DNA from 3 places in the Brevibacterium sp. 2SA genome. Region 3 is predicted to be linked to each of the others. Evidence: riboswitches for the same ligand, from Rfam matches in the RefSeq annotation. Region 3 holds a riboswitch; each other region holds the start of a gene.

Region 1 (2,197 bases), on a different contig from region 3:
CGTCCTCGCTCAGCTGCCGTCCGGTGATGTCCTCGACGAGGGTGCGGGCGGTCGTGCCCGCGGTGATGTCCCGGCGGTCGCCGTTGAGAGTGATGGTCATGATCCCTTCCTTGCTGTCAGCAGTGGCGCAGCAGGTGGCTGCGGTGATGGTGGCGGGTCGGCCTCGAACCGTCCCGGTGCCACGGCCTCGCGCGCACCGACGGGCAGCCACGCGGAGTCGGCGCCGAGGACGAGATCCGCGCCGAGGCGGGCGCCGAACGGTGCGAGGAGCACCCCGTGGCGGAAGTACCCGGTGGAGACGACGAGACCGGGGTCGCTGCGGCCGAGCAGTGGGAGGTCGTCGGGCGAACCGGGCCGGGCTCGCGCGGTGATCTCCGTGATCTCACACCCCAGGAGTCCGGGCACGAGCCGTTCGGCGTCGTGGAGGAGACGGTGGACGCCCTCGGCGAGGATGCCGGTCTGACCGTCCTCCCGGGACGTCGCCCCGAGGACGAGCTCCCCATCGGGCCGCGGCACGACGTAGACGGGCCGACCGGCGACGAGTCCCCGGATCGTGCGGGTGAGCAGCGGCGGCGCGTCGGGGTCCGAGCGGAGCCGGATGACATCGCCGTGGACGGCCCGCAGCGGCAGCGGCGGAGCCCCGGCGATCGCATTGTGCGCCATGCCTGCGGCGAGCACGACCTGATCGGCGCGGGCTCGGCGCCCCGAGGCGAGCACGACTCCGGTCGTCCGAGCCGGGGCTTCGCCGGCCGGTGACCCCTCCTCGCCGACCAGCCCTGTCACCCGATCCTCGATGACGCGGTCACCGAGGACGGTGAGCAGCGCGCGCGTCACCCGCCGGGGATCGATCGCATGATCGCCGGGAATGAGGACGGCCCCGCACACACCGGGAGCCAGGGCGGGTTCGAGGTCGCGGGCCCGGGATCCGGTGACCAGGTCGAGGTCGGAACCGGCCGCGGACTGAAGGGCGCTGAGTTCGCGCAGGGCCGTGAGATCCGCGCGGTCCCCGGCGCAGACGAGCGTGGCGGTCGTCGTCTCCCCGAGGTTGGCCCCCGAATCCCGGGTCAGTGCCGCAGTGAAGTCGGGGTAGAGGTCGGCGGAGACGCGCATGAGCGGAAACAGCGGAGTCTGGCCCCACGCGATCTCGGCGGCAGGGGCGATCATCCCGGCCGCGGCCGACGTGGCACCCGTGCCCGGGTGCGGATCGATGACGGTGACGGCCGCCCCGCGCCGGTGCAGCTCCCACGCCGTGGCCAGGCCGATGATCCCGGCGCCGACGACGATGACGTCCATGCGATTCTCCCTCCGGCGGCATGACCCGCATCAGGTGAGGCGGTCGGCACGAAGCCCTCTCAGCCTCCCAGCGAGGCTCCCGCGAACTCCTCTACTCTAGGAGCATGGTTCCCACGATGCCAACGTCTCCCGCAGTGCAAGACCCCGTCACCGCCCCTGCTGAGCACGCGGGCCACCCGGTCGACCGCGACGCCTCCGGGTCGGATGCCGCGCGGACCCGTGCGCTCGCCTCCGCCCGGCTCTACCTCTGCACCGACGCCCGCACGCAACAAGGCGACCTCGGTGAGTTCCTCGACGCCGCCTACGCCGGGGGCGTCGACATCATCCAGCTCCGCGACAAGGGTCTCGAAGCGCGGGAGGAGATCGCCGCCCTCGAGATCCTCCGCGATGCCGCGCGCCGGCATGGGAAGCTCTTCTCCGTCAACGACCGTGCCGATGTCGCCCTCCTCGTCGGCGCCGACGTCTTCCATGTCGGGCAGGGCGACCTGACGAGCGCGCAGGCCCGTACGGTGCTCGGCGACGACGTCATCCTCGGCCGGTCCACGCACTCGGTCGAGCAGGCGCTCGCCGCAGCCGCCGACCCGGAGATCGACTACTTCTGCGTCGGCCCCGTGTGGGAGACCCCGACGAAGCCGGGCCGCCCGGCCGCCGGACTCGATCCGCTGGCGGCGGTGAGCGGGAGGACGGAGAAGCCGTGGTTCGCGATCGGCGGGATCTCCGCCGGTGACCGTCTCCGGGCGGTGCAGGAGACCGGGGCGACGCGCATCGTCGTCGTCCGCGCGATCACCGAGGCGCCTGACCCCGCCGAGGCGGCCGCTCGGCTGCGCGCGCAGCTGACTTCCGCTGACCCCGACACGACCACCGACACGACCACCGACACGACCACTGACTCGACCACGAAGGA
Region 2 (2,197 bases), on a different contig from region 3:
GGCTCGTGCGGACGTTCGTCCGCCGGATCCGGGAAGGCCAGCTCGGGTCGTTCCCCGTCATCCTCGCCCTCGTCGTCATCGTCATCGTCTTCCAGTCGGCGAACAGCAACTTCCTCTCACCGGCGAATCTCGTCAACCTCTCCACCCAGGTCGCCTACCTGGCGATCCTCGCACTCGGGATCAACCTCATCCTCCTCCTCGGCGAGATCGACCTCTCGCTCGCCCAGCTCGGCGGTCTCGCCGCCTCGGTGCTCGGTGTCCTCGTCGTCCGGCAGGGGGTCCCGCCGGTGATCGCGGTGACGATCATCCTCCTGCTCGGCCTCGTCATCGGGGCGATCCAGGGCTGGTTCTTCGCCGTCGTCGGGATTCCCGCGTTCGTCGTCACCCTTGCCGGTCTGCTCGCGTTCACGGGGCTCACGCTCACGGTGCTCGGCACCCAGAAGAACCTCTCGATGGCCGATACGTTCGTCTTCGACTTCGCCAGCTACTACTTCCCGGCGTTCTGGGCCTACGTCTTCGGGGCGATCGCCGTCATCGGCTTCGCCGCCGGCATCATCCATTCGAAGCTGCGTCGGCACTCCGCAGGCCTCGACAGCCCGAGCTGGACGGCCGTCATCGTGCGCATCGTCGTCCTCGCGGCGATCGTCTTCGGCTTCCTCATCCTCGTCAACCAGGACTTCGGACTCGCGCTGCCGTTCTTCCTCATGATGGTCATCGCGATCATCATCGACCTCGTGCTGCGCAAGACCCGCTACGGACGCTCGATCTACGCCGTCGGCGGCAAGGTCGAAGCCGCCCGGCGCGCCGGCATCCGGGTGACGTGGGTGCGCATCAGCGTGTTCATGACCGCCGGGGTCCTCGCCGCCCTCTTCGGCTTCGTCAAGGCCGGAGTGACGACGAACGCCGGGTCGACGCTCGTGGGCACCCAGGACCTCCTCAACGCGATCGCCGCGGCCGTCATCGGCGGCACCTCCCTCTTCGGCGGGCGGGGGTCGGCGTGGGCCGCGGTCCTCGGGGCGTTCGTCGTCGGCGCGATCAACAACGGTCTCTACCTCATCGGCTTCAACTCCGATATGCAGCAGATCATCACCGCCCTCGTCCTCCTCACCGCCGTCGTCATCGACGCCGTCAGCCGGCGCGGACAGCGGTACGTCGGCAGGGGGTGAGGTCTGCTCCACCAGCGCCGAGGCGGGGGCGAGGTCAGGGGGTGACCCCACCTCACCCCCGCCTCGGCGATTTTGGTACAGTCATGGGCAATGACATGGGGTGCCCGGCGGCAGTCGCGCCGGGCTGAGAGGACACCCATCGAACCTGATCTGGGCCATGCTAGCGAAGGGATCGTCATGACTGACATCGATCTGTCGTCGGCGCACGCACGTCTGCGCGCGGCGAATCCGCTCATCCAATGCATCACGAACACGGTCGTGCAGCAGTTCAGCGCGAACGTGCTGCTCGCCGTCGGTGCGTCCCCGGCGATGCTCGACCATGAAGCCGACGCCGCACAGTTCGCGCACCTCGCCGGCGGTCTGCTCGTCAACTTCGGAACCGCGACGAACCAGCAGTTCCTCGCCGCCGACGCCGCGATCGGAGCCGTCACCGCGGACTCGACTCCGTGGGTGCTCGACCCGGTGAGCATCGGCGCAGTCGACCACCGCACCACCCGCATCCGCCGGGCCGCCGCCGATCGCCCGACCGCGATCCGCGGCAACGCCTCGGAGATCGCGGCCCTGGCAGGAGCCGGGGCCGGCGGGCGCGGCGTCGAATCCACCGACGAGGTCGACGCCGTCCTCCCCGCGGCGGCCGAGCTCGCACGGACCAGTGGGGCGATCGTCGCCGTCTCGGGCAGACGCGACGCGATCGTCGCCCACATCGACGGCGTCGATCACATCGCCCGTGTCGACGGGGGCCATGAGTTCATGCCGCTCGTCATCGGCACCGGGTGCTCGCTCGGTGCCGTGACCTCCGCCTACCTCGCCGCCGTGCCGCCGGCCGGTTCGAGTTCCGGTGCGGGGCCGGCCGGACTCGCGGCGTTCGAACAGTTCACCGCCGTCGTCGCCGCCCACGCCCACTTCGCCGTCGCCGGCGAAGCCGCAGCGGCCGGTGCCGCCGGACCGGGCAGCTATGCCGAACACTTCCTCGACGCCCTCTACACCACCGACGATGCGCGCATCGGTCAGGCACGGGTCGAAGTGACGAG
Region 3 (2,197 bases):
CTCGACAACCTCCTCTCCGTCCACGCCGGGGTGACCGCGATGACGTCCCTCGACGCCGAGGCGCTCGATGCGGTGGCCCTGTTCGCCGGGTTCGACCATGAGGAGGTGGGGTCGAACTCGCGCTCGGGCGCGAGCGGGCCGTTCCTCTCCGACGTCACCGAGCGGATCGTCGCCGCCCTCTTCCCCGAGGCGAACCGCAGTGACTACCTCGCCGCACTGGCCGCCTCGGTGTGCGTGTCCTCCGACGCCGGACACGCCGCCCACCCGAACTACCCCGAACGCCACGATCCGCACGTGCGTCCGCGCCTGGGTGCGGGGCCCCTGCTCAAACTCAACGCCCAGCAGCGGTATGCCACCGATGCCGTCGGCACGGCGACGTGGGCCCGCGCCTGTGCAGCCGCCGGGGTCGAGTACCAGGACTTCGTCTCGAACAACTCGGTGCCGTGCGGGTCGACGATCGGACCGCTGACGGCCACCCGCATGGGCATGACGACGGTCGATGTGGGACCGGCGCTCTACTCGATGCACTCGGCGCGGGAGATGTGCGCGATCAGCGACGTCGTCGCGCTCGGCGCGGTCGCGAAAACGTTCCTCCAGGGGGCGTGAGGCGCCGCGCCTGCGGGAGCCGACACAGGGGGCGAGCGCTTGCTCGTTCAACGCAGCGCCTCGTTCACCCCTGAGCCTCACTCACCCCTGAGTCTCACTCAACACGAAGCGTGAATATCGCGTCCCCAAAGACGCGATATTCACGCTCCGTGTTGAACGAGCGCCGGCAGATTCGCCGAGGCGGCGATATTCACGCTCGCCGTTGAACGAGCACCCCGAGGACGAGCACCGGCGCACGCCCGCAGACACCCCGTCAGCGAAGTCGCGGGAGTGCGTCCGCCGAGGCGCGATGCTGCACGCACGATGACGCAGCGAGCGGGGCGCGCACGCACAATGCGCGTGGAAGCAGGCCTGCAGGCACGATGCCGCAGGCGTCCAGCGTGCGCAGGAATCCGAGGCGAGCCCACTGGGGTACTTCCCCCAGGGCGCGTCCGCTGGGCACGTCCACCGAGGCACGTCGGCAGGAGCCCGTCCACCGGGGCACACCCACTGGGGCGCGTCCACTTGGGCACGCTGAAACTGAGGCACCAAATCGGGCGACCGCGCGTCCACCGTCTCGCGCAGTGAACACCTGCCGCGGGTGATTTTGTGGCGGCGCCCACACCGTGATAGTCGTTGTGTGACCCCACGGGGGCCTTCGGAAGAGGGCTGAGATCGAGCTGAGACCGCTCGAGACCGTTGAACCTGATCCGGTTGATACCGGCGGAGGAAGAGAGGATCGCAGATGACTGCGCCCACCCCAGAAACCACCCGTCCCACCGTTGCCCCGCGCCCGACGGCACCGGCCGAGAACTCCGCGAGCACCCCCGCGGGTTTCGCTCTCGAGCAGTACCCCACCCATTCCCTGGCCTGGGTCGAGGACCGTGAGCACGGCATCCGCGTGCCCGTCACCCGCATCGACCTCGACGACACGAACGGCCGCCCCAACGAGCCGGTCCACGTCTACCGCACCGTCGGGCCCGGCGCCGTCCCCGAACAGGGCCTGCCCCCGCACCGCGCGGAGTGGATCGCCGACCGCGACGACACCGAGGACTACGCGGCCCGCGGCCACCTCATCGAGGACGACGGGCGGGCAGCCGTCCGCCGCGGCGCACCCTCCCAGCAGTGGCAGGGGCCCGACCGGACGCCTCGGCGCGCGAAGCCCGGACGCACCGTCACGCAGATGCACTACGCCCGGCAGGGCATCATCACCCCCGAGATGCGCTACATCGCGATCCGCGAGCAGTGCGACGTCGAACTCGTCCGCTCCGAGGTCGCTGCCGGGCGCGCGATCATCCCCGCGAACATCAACCACCCCGAATCCGAGCCGATGATCATCGGCAAGGCGTTCCTCGTCAAGATCAACGCGAACATCGGCAACTCGGCGGTGACGAGCTCGATCGCCGAGGAGGTGCAGAAGCTCCAGTGGGCCGCGAAGTGGGGTGCCGACACCCTCATGGACCTCTCGACGGGCAACGACATCCACACCACCCGCGAGTGGATCATCCGCAACTCCCCCATCCCCATCGGCACCGTGCCGATCTACCAGGCGCTTGAGAAGGTCGACGGCGACGCCGAGGCGCTGACCTGGGAGATCTACCGCGACACCGTC

What was found. Region 3 has a riboswitch for thiamine pyrophosphate ahead of thiC (phosphomethylpyrimidine synthase ThiC). Riboswitches for the same ligand answer to the same signal wherever they lie in the genome.
Region 1: linked by a shared signal. The riboswitch ahead of thiO (glycine oxidase ThiO) and the one ahead of thiC (phosphomethylpyrimidine synthase ThiC) in region 3 are both predicted to bind thiamine pyrophosphate.
Region 2: linked by a shared signal. The riboswitch ahead of thiM (hydroxyethylthiazole kinase) and the one ahead of thiC (phosphomethylpyrimidine synthase ThiC) in region 3 are both predicted to bind thiamine pyrophosphate.

The regions. Positions count from the first base shown of each region.
Region 1 is NZ_SCMW01000006.1:30,765-32,961, reverse strand. Features, by position in the region: gene thiS (sulfur carrier protein ThiS) at 1-100, opposite strand, end outside; gene thiO (glycine oxidase ThiO) at 97-1,293, opposite strand; TPP riboswitch at 1,284-1,386, opposite strand; gene thiE (thiamine phosphate synthase) at 1,410-2,197, shown strand, end outside.
Region 2 is NZ_SCMW01000022.1:45,943-48,139, reverse strand. Features, by position in the region: gene FFS20_RS09775 (ABC transporter permease) at 1-1,166, shown strand, start outside; TPP riboswitch at 1,253-1,356, shown strand; gene thiM (hydroxyethylthiazole kinase) at 1,344-2,197, shown strand, end outside.
Region 3 is NZ_SCMW01000095.1:1,000-3,196, reverse strand. Features, by position in the region: gene FFS20_RS17555 (M18 family aminopeptidase) at 1-606, shown strand, start outside; TPP riboswitch at 1,224-1,334, shown strand; gene thiC (phosphomethylpyrimidine synthase ThiC) at 1,331-2,197, shown strand, end outside.